Regions from separate parts of the Paenarthrobacter sp. YJN-D genome, predicted to be linked through region 2. Evidence: predicted binding sites of a transcription regulator. Region 2 holds the regulator's gene; the other holds the start of a gene.
What was found. The regulator LexA, encoded in region 2, represses DNA repair genes until DNA is damaged. The targets are predictions, from matches to a motif close to TCGAACANNTGTTCGA.
Positions count from the first base shown of each region.

Region 1: a site for LexA is predicted at 1,745-1,760, ahead of HMI60_RS19430 (shikimate dehydrogenase). Genes of this name have one in related genera too.

Region 1 is NZ_CP053549.1:4,173,255-4,177,670, reverse strand. Features, by position in the region: gene HMI60_RS19440 (MFS transporter) at 1-653, opposite strand, end outside; gene HMI60_RS19435 (IclR family transcriptional regulator) at 859-1,629, shown strand; gene HMI60_RS19430 (shikimate dehydrogenase) at 1,855-2,772, shown strand; gene HMI60_RS19425 (bifunctional sugar phosphate isomerase/epimerase/4-hydroxyphenylpyruvate dioxygenase family protein) at 2,772-4,416, shown strand, end outside.
Region 2 is NZ_CP053549.1:2,527,013-2,531,428, forward strand. Features, by position in the region: gene HMI60_RS11765 (ATP-dependent DNA helicase) at 1-2,019, shown strand, start outside; gene lexA (transcriptional repressor LexA) at 2,059-2,802, opposite strand; gene HMI60_RS11775 (LysM peptidoglycan-binding domain-containing protein) at 3,150-3,509, shown strand; gene HMI60_RS11780 (histidinol-phosphate transaminase) at 3,589-4,416, shown strand, end outside.

The sequences.
Region 1 (4,416 bases), 1.6 Mb from region 2:
TCGTGCAGGGTGCGGCGGATGAAGAAGGCAACCAGCACCACTACTGCGCTGAGCCAGAACGGAATACGCCAGCCGATGCCGTACTTGATGTCATCCGGCAGTGCCACCACGGGAATGAACACGAGCGCTGCCAGGATCTGGCCGCCCTGCGTTCCCGTCAAGGTCCATGAGGTGAAGAAGGAGCGGCGGTTGTCCGGGGCGTGCTCCAAGGTCATGGATGACGCGCCGGCCTGCTCGCCCGCTGCCGACAAACCCTGGCAGAGCCGGGCAAGTACCAGGAGGATCGGGGCACCCCAGCCGATGGTTTTGAAGTCGGGGAGGCAGCCGATCACGAAGGTCGAGGCGCCCATGAGCACCAGGGTGAACATGAGGACCTTCTGCCGGCCGATCCGGTCGCCGAAGTGACCCAGGAACGCAGCGCCGATGGGCCGTGCAAGGTAGGCGAAGCCGAACGTGGCAAAGGACATGACGGCCGCATTGGTGTCTGCGTCCGGGAAGAAGACGTGCGGGAAAATCAAGGCCGCGGCAGATCCGAAGATGAAGAAGTCGTAGTACTCCACGGCGCTGCCCAGGAAGCTGGCGAGGGCAGCCTTCTTGGGAGTCCCGGTGGTTTCGGTGATGCCTGGCGTCGCTGACGGCATTGTTTGGCTCATTGGGTGTTCCTTCTGTGACGACGATGTCGCGAATAGAGCTACAGCGGGAGACCCAAGCGAGGTGCGGCCGGTCAATCCCTTAGCTAGTAACCACATGGTGAGAGCTACTTGCGTAATACAGCAATGATCCCTGTGAGTATGGTCACTTGTCAAGAGGTGTAATCACCATCTAGAAATAGCTCTCACTATGTGAGAGCATCGGGTTATGAGTGTGAAAGAAGACACAAAGACCGACATGGTCGGCAAAGCCCTGGGCCTGCTGGTCCTGCTGGGAAACGAGCCGAAGGGTGCAAGTGCGGCGGATCTGGCCAGAAGCGCCGGACTGCCTTTCAGTACCACCTACCGGCTGCTGGGCTCGTTGACCCGCGACGGATTCGTTGACTACGAACCCGATGGCCGCCGCTACCACCTGGGCCTGCGCGTCTTCCAGCTCGGGCAACGCGTCTCCAACCACCACGGCTTCGCTGCCACAGCGCTGCCGGTCCTGCAGCGGGTCACTGACAGTACGCATGAGGCCACCATCCTCTCGGTCCGCGACGGCGACCACCACCTCACGGTCAACAAGGTGGACGGGCCCAAGACGTTCCGCGTCACCAGCGACCCCGGACATCTGGGAGCGTTGCACACGACGTCGGTGGGCAAGGCCCTGGTCGCGTTCGAGGATGAGCCCGAGCGAAAACGCCTGATCGAGGAACTTCCCCTGGACCCGCTCACTGAGCATTCCATTACTGATCGGGATGCCTTTAGGGCGGAAATTGAGCAGGTGCGCCGCCAGGGCTACGCCGTGATGGACGAGGAAAACGAGATCGGCATGCGTGCCGTCGCTGTCCCGGTCCTCAACTCCCAGGGCCACGCGTTCGCTTCGCTGGCCACTGCCGTTCCGGTTTTCCGACTCAGCATGGAGGAACTCATCGCCCATGTGCCCACCCTGCAGGAGGCTGCGGCTGAACTCGCGGCCCGCCTGCCGCAGCGCTGAGCTTCGTTGCGAGGCCCGTTTTGCGCGCTAAACGCGACTCTTGGCGCGCAAAGCAGGCCCCGCAACGGAAAAATCAGCCCGACGCAACGCATCTGGCACGTCATTTGTTCGCGATAAGAACAAGCGTGCGGAATATGAACACTTGTAGTAATCTGGATAACACCCGGCCGTCGACGCCCCAGAAAACGTCAATGGCCGCGGTGCTGAAGTCAAAGGAGCTTTAGGATGAGCAACCGAGCCGAGTCCGTTCTGGTGGGCCTCGTTGGCGAAGGGGTCATGCCCTCGCTCACGCCGCCCATGCATGAACGCGAAGCCGATGTGCAGGGCCTTCGCTTGCTGTACCGCCCCATCGACCTGCTGGAGCTGGCCTTGCCGGCCGCCGCCGTCGGGGACCTCCTCACCGCAGCCGCCCGCATGGGCTTCAACGGCCTCAACATCACGCACCCGTGCAAGCAGTTGGTGCTTGGGCACCTTGATGAAATTTCCGACGACGCCGCGCGCCTGGGTGCCGTCAATACGGTCCTGATCCAGGACGGCCGGTTCATCGGACACAACACGGACTTCTCCGGCTTTGGTTCGGCCTTGAGGGATGGACTTCCGGACGCCACCTTGGGCCGCGTCGTCCAGCTTGGCGCCGGCGGGGCCGGTTCTGCCGTCGCCTACGCGCTCCTCAAGGCCGGCGTCACCACCCTGGACCTGGTGGACGTGGATCCTGCCCGGGCCGCGGAACGTGCCGACGAACTCAGCGGACTTTTCCCGACGGCCACCGTCACCCCGCGCAGCACGGACGAACTCCCGCAGATCATGCCCCTCGCCGACGGCCTGGTGCACTGCACCCCGATCGGCATGGCCGCCCACCCCGGACTGCCGCTGGACCTGGGACTCGTGGAGCCGCGGCACTGGGTGGCGGACATCGTCTACCGCCCCATCGAAACGCAACTGGTCCGCGAAGCACGGGCCAAGGGCTGCAAAGTCCTCGACGGCGGCCGCATGGCAGTCGGTCAGGCGGCCGACGCCTTCAAACTCTTCACCGGACGGGACGCCGACCGCAACCGCATGCGGGAGCACTTCCTGGAGCTGATCGCCCTGGAAGACGCCGCAACCGCGCTCTCCGCCGGCACCCTCGCAAAGGCGGCCCACTGATGCGCACCGGAATCGCCACTGTCTGCCTGTCGGGCACCTTGAAGGAAAAGATGCAGGCCTGCGCCATCGCGGGCTTCGACGGCATCGAGATCTTCGAGCAGGACCTCGTCACGTCCCCGCTGAGTCCCGAGGACATCCGGAAGATGGCCGCCGACCTCGGCCTGGGCCTGGATCTCTACCAGCCGTTCCGGGATTTCGACGGCGTCACTCCGGACCTGCTGAAGGCCAACCTCAAGCGGGCCGAGGCCAAGTTCAAGCTCATGTCGCGCCTGGGCATGGACACCATCCTGGTCTGCTCCAACGTGGCCACGGCCACCATCGATGACGACCAGCTGCGGGCCGAACAGCTGGCAGCGCTCGCCGGACTGGCAGGAGACCACGGGGTCAAGGTTGCCTACGAGGCCTTGGCCTGGGGCAAGTACGTCAACGACTACGAGCACGCCTACCGCCTGGTGGAAATGGTGGACCATCCGAACCTCGGCACCTGCCTGGACTCCTTCCACATCCTTTCCCGCGACTGGGACACCGCCCCGATCGAGGACATCAACGCGGAGAAGATCTTCTTCGTGCAGGTTGCCGACGCCCCCAAGCTCTCCATGGACGTGCTCTCCTGGAGCCGCCACTACCGGGTCTTCCCCGGGGAGGGACAGTTCGAGCTCGCCAAGTTCATGGGCCACGTCGTCCGTGCGGGCTACACCGGGCCGGTATCGCTTGAGGTCTTCAATGACGTCTTCCGCCAGTCGGACGTGGAACGGACCGCAGTGGATGCCATGCGCTCACTCATCTGGCTGGAAGAACAGAGCGCAAAGTGGCTGGCCGGCACCTCCGCGGAAGCCGGAACGGAAGCAGCAGCCGCCTCCCGCCGTCGTTATCCCATGGAACTTGCCACGCTGCCCAAGGTCAACGAACCAGCCGGCTTCAACTTCGCCGAGGTCAAAGCCGACGACACCGCGCAGCTCGAGAAGCTCCTGGGGCAGCTCGGCTTCGGATTCGAGGGACGCCACCGCACCAAGGACGTCCAGCTCTGGACCATGGGCCAGGCACGCGTCATCATCAACGAGCAAGCGGCCTCGCACTCGGAACCGGCCATCGCAGCCCTGGGGTTCGACGTCGACTCTCCAGTGATTGCCTCCGCCCGCGCCCAGCAACTCAAGGCGCCCGTAGTGGCGCGCAAGGTCCAGGCCGACGAGGAAGTCTTCCAAGGCATCTCCGCCCCGGACTCCACCGAGATCTTCCTGTGCCAAGGCAGCCCTGACGGAACCGCAGCCTGGACGCACGAGTTCGGCGAAGGCTTGGAACACGTTCCCAGCGGGCAGAACGCGGTCATTGACCACGTGAACCTCGCCCAGCCGTGGCAGCACTTTGACGAAGCCGTCCTCTTCTACACCAGCGCATTGGCCCTGGAACCGCTGCCGTTCGCAGAGGTCCCGAGCCCCAGCGGCCTGGTGCGCTCGCAGGTCATGGAAACCAGCACCGGCGCGGTGCGGCTGGTGCTGAACCTGGCGCCGGCCCAGCAAGCGCAGAACGCCCGCAAAACGTACCAGGAACACATCGCCTTCGCCGTGGACGACCTCGTAGCCACGGCGCGGTCCGCCCGGGACCGCGGCCTTGAGTTCCTGCAGATTCCGGCCAACTATTACGAGG
Region 2 (4,416 bases):
GAGAAGACCACCCTGGAATTGTTGGACCGGGCTGTCGCCGGAATGGGCGGCCAAAGCCGTGCCGGCCAGCACGAAATGGCCAAGCACGTCACCCGGGCCATTGAGACCGGGGAACATCTGCTGGTCCAAGCGGGAACCGGTACGGGTAAGTCATTGGCGTACCTGATTCCGTTGATCGCCCATTCCATGGACAGCGATAAACCGACGCTCGTGTCCACCGCCACCTTGGCTTTGCAGACCCAGATCGTAGGCAGGGATCTTCCGCGTTTGCTGGAGACCATCAATCCTGCCCTGGACCGTCCGGTCAATGTCGCGCTCGTGAAGGGCAGGGCAAACTACGTCTGCCTGCAAAAGCTCGAGGGCGGCTTCCCGAGTGAGGAGCCCTCCGAAGGACAACTTTTCTCCCTCGGTGAGGACACGAGCGTGCCGCACTTCGCGGCGTCGGTCGGTGGCCCGTCGTCCCAGCTGGGCAAGGAGGTTGTCCGGCTCCGGGAGTGGGCCGAAACGACGGCCACCGGCGACCGGGACGAGCTCATGCCAGGGGTCACGGACCGTGCCTGGCGGCAGGTCTCCGTGACGTCCATGGAGTGCCTTGGGGCCCAGAAATGTCCGGTTGCCGAGGAGTGCTTCAGCGAGCTGGCACGCGCCCGGGCAGCCGAAGCCGACGTCGTGGTCACCAACCACGCCATGTTGGCCGTCAGCGCGTTCGAAGGCTTGGCGGTGCTGCCCGAGTACGACGTCGTGGTGGTGGACGAGGCCCACGAGCTTCAGGACCGGGTCACAGGGGCAGTGTCAGGGCAACTCTCTGTAGCCATGGTGCACGCCGCGGCATCAAGCGCCCGCAAGCACACAGCCATCACCGTTGACGCCCTGAATGCGGCCGCGGATAGGCTGGACATGGCTATTGCGGGAGTACCCAACGGGCTCCTTCCCAGCGGACTCAACGACGAACAACTCGATTGCCTGGACCAGCTGCGCGACGCCACACGGGCGGCCCTGTCCGATTCGAAGACGGATTCCTCCAGTGCCGCGGACGGCGGACGGCAGCTGGCACGTTCGCGGCTGATGCTCATCCTTGAGCTGTGCGAACGGATGCTCGCTGCCAAGGAGAACCGCGAAGTAGTGTGGTTCTCCCGTAACAGCACTTTTGATCCCCAGCAGGGATACTCCCAACCTGACGAGACCGCGCCTGCGCTCATCAACATCGCGCCGCTGAGCGTGGCAGGCAGGTTGCGCGAGGGATTGTTCGCCGGACACACGGTGGTGCTGACCTCGGCCACGCTGGCCATCGGCTCGGCTTTTGAACCCGCGGCCGGAGGCCTCGGCCTGATTGGCGACGGCGCGCCCAGCTGGACAGGAATCGACGTCGGATCTCCTTTTGATTACCCCAAACAGGGGGTGCTGTACGTGGCGAAGCACCTTCCGAAACCCGGTCGGGGCACGTCACCGGAGGCCTTGGACGAATTGGAAGACCTCATCCGGGCATCCGGCGGGGGAGCACTGTGTCTCTTCTCCTCACGGCGGGCCGCCGAGGAAGCTGCGGACGCCATGCGGCTGCGCCTGGACGTGGATATCCTCTGTCAAGGCGAATCGACCATGGCTGCGTTGGTGAAGCAATTTGCCGACGAGCCGGATACTTGCCTCTTCGGAACCATGTCGCTGTGGCAAGGGGTGGACGTACCCGGCGGCTCATGCCGTCTGGTGGTTATTGACCGGATTCCCTTCCCGCGTCCTGACGATCCCCTGATGACCGCCCGTTCCCGTGCCGTGGCACAGTCCGGAGGGAACGGGTTCATGGCTGTTTCCGCCACCCACGCAGCCATCCGGCTCGCGCAGGGTGCAGGGCGCCTGATCCGTTCCACCGGTGACAAGGGCGTAGTGGCAGTCCTTGATTCACGCCTCTCGACGGAACGTTACGGCGGGTTCCTGCGGGCCGCCCTGCCGCCGTTCTGGGCGACCACTGACCGCACCGTGGTTCGTGGTGTCCTGGAGCGCTTGGGATCCGCCAAGAAGGCGTAGAGGACAGTCAGCTCCGGGCCCCTTACGGGTCGGAAAAAGCTAGAGGGACCTCAGTACCGAAACGACCTTGCCCATGATGGTTGCCTGGTCGCCGAGAATGGGTTCGTACTGGGTGTTTTGGGGCAGCAGCCAGGTATGGCCATCGCGCTGTCGGAACGTCTTTACAGTGGCTTCGTCGTCCAGCAAAGCGGCCACGATGTCGCCGTTGATGGCGTCGTTCTGGCGGCGGACAACGACCCAGTCGCCGTCGCAGATCGCGGCATCAATCATGGAGTCGCCAGCGACTTTCAACATGAAGAGCTCACCGTGTCCCACCAGTTGCCGGGGCAGGGGGAGCACGTCCTCAACTGTCTGGTCGGCCAGGATGGGTCCGCCTGCCGCGATGCGGCCAACCAGCGGAACCATGGCGGTGTCGCTTGCGCTGGTGAGTTCTGTCACAGCCAGGCCGCCGGTGCTCCGAAGCGTTGCCGGTGCCTCCACGCCCGGGATGGGGCCGCCGTCCAGGGTCAAGGGCATCAGTACTTCCATTGCGCGGGGACGCTTGGGGTCCCGGCGAAGGTAGCCGAGTTTTTCCAGCTGGGACAACTGGTGGGTAACGCTGGAAAGGCTGGCCAGTCCAACGGTGTCCCCGATTTCGCGCATGCTGGGCGGATAGCCGTTGTCGTTGACTGACCGCTGGATGGTTTCCAGGATCTTTTTCTGGCGCACGGTCAGGCTCTTGGGAGTCTTGGGAGGCTGTTGGCTCCGCAGGGGTACCCCGCCGCCTGTGGCTTTCGCTGCCATGTTCGCCAATGCCTTTCGTTCCGCCCCGAAACGAACCGGGGATGCAGGGACTGAAAAAATGTCAGACCCTCCTGTTCCACTGAAACAGTGCTGTTCCTTCACTCAAACGTAGGGCAGGCACAGGCGTTTATCAAACATTTGTTCTAGCGAGTCTCGACACCGTTCGTTGATAAGTGCTAAAAATGTCATAGCAAGGTTCGAACATGTGTTCTATAAACCTCGCGCTGAAACTGGATGTTCGAACGAACTGTTCGAATACCGGCCGCAGTCGGGAGGAGCACACAAAGAATTGGCAGCCTTGCTCCGGAAGCTCCGGAGCAAGGCAATAGCTCAGAAGGGCTCAGCTCATGTCCGCAATAACTTCGTTCGCTGATTTCCGCACCACGCAGGCCCCCGCCCGCCTGCGCCTGACCCGCCGTGGCCGGGTGGTGTTCTTCTTCATCCCGGCCATGCTGCTGGCGGCTGTTCTGCTCAGCCTTGCCGGGTTCATCACTTCCCCTGCCAAGGCTTCCGATTCCCAGGCCGAGCTGCAGCCGCCGGTTGCAGTCTCTGTGACAGTCCAGCCCGGTCAGTCCCTGTGGGGCATTGCCGGCGCGGCGGCTCCGGAGCGGGACCCGCGTGATGTCATTGCTGAAATCATCCAGTTGAACGACCTCCGCGGCGGGCGCATCCTTCCGGGGCAGCAGCTGTTCGTCCCGGCCCACTAAGGCTGTTAGCCGGTGGCCGGATCCCGCGCCGCGACGTCATGGTTACTCCGCAGTCCCGCCAGCCCCTTAAACTGTTCCAGTGAGTGAGCAGCTTGAGCGACTTGACCGACTACCCCTCCGGACCAACCTGCGTGGACTGAGCCCCTACGGCGCACCGCAGCTTGATGTCCCCGTTTTGCTCAACGTTAACGAAAACACCCATGGCGTCCCCGCCGATGTTCAGGCGGCGATTACTGAGGCCGTGGCAGCAGCCGCCACAGGACTGAACCGCTATCCTGACCGCGAGTTCACCGATCTTCGTGAGGCCCTCGCCGAGTATCTTGGCCACGGCCTTTCAGCAGACAACATCTGGGCCGCCAACGGGTCCAACGAGGTCCTGCAACAGATCCTGCAGGCGTTTGGCGGCCCGGGACGCAAGGCCCTTGGCTTCCCGCCCACGTATTCCATGTACCCGTTGCTGGCCAGCGGAACGGATACCGAATACATCCGGGGAGTCCGCGCCGATGACTACGGGCTGGATGCCCGGTCGGCGGCTGCGCAGGTGCGCGAAACCGGAGCCAACATCGTTTTCCTGTGCTCACCGAACAACCCCACAGGGACGGGCCTGGGCCTGGATGTGGTGGAGGCCGTGTATGAAGCCGGTGAAGCAAGCCAGGCCATCGTGATCGTGGACGAGGCCTACCACGAGTTCGCCCACGACAACACTCCGAGCGCGTTGACGCTCCTGCCCGGCCGTGAGCGCCTGATCGTTTCGCGCACCATGAGCAAGGCATTTGCCCTGGCAGGTGCCCGGCTCGGCTACATGGCGGCGGCCCCTGAAGTTACGGACGCCATCAGGTTGGTCCGCCTGCCGTACCACTTGTCTGCCATCACGCAGGCCACCGCCCTCGCAGCATTGACTCACCGC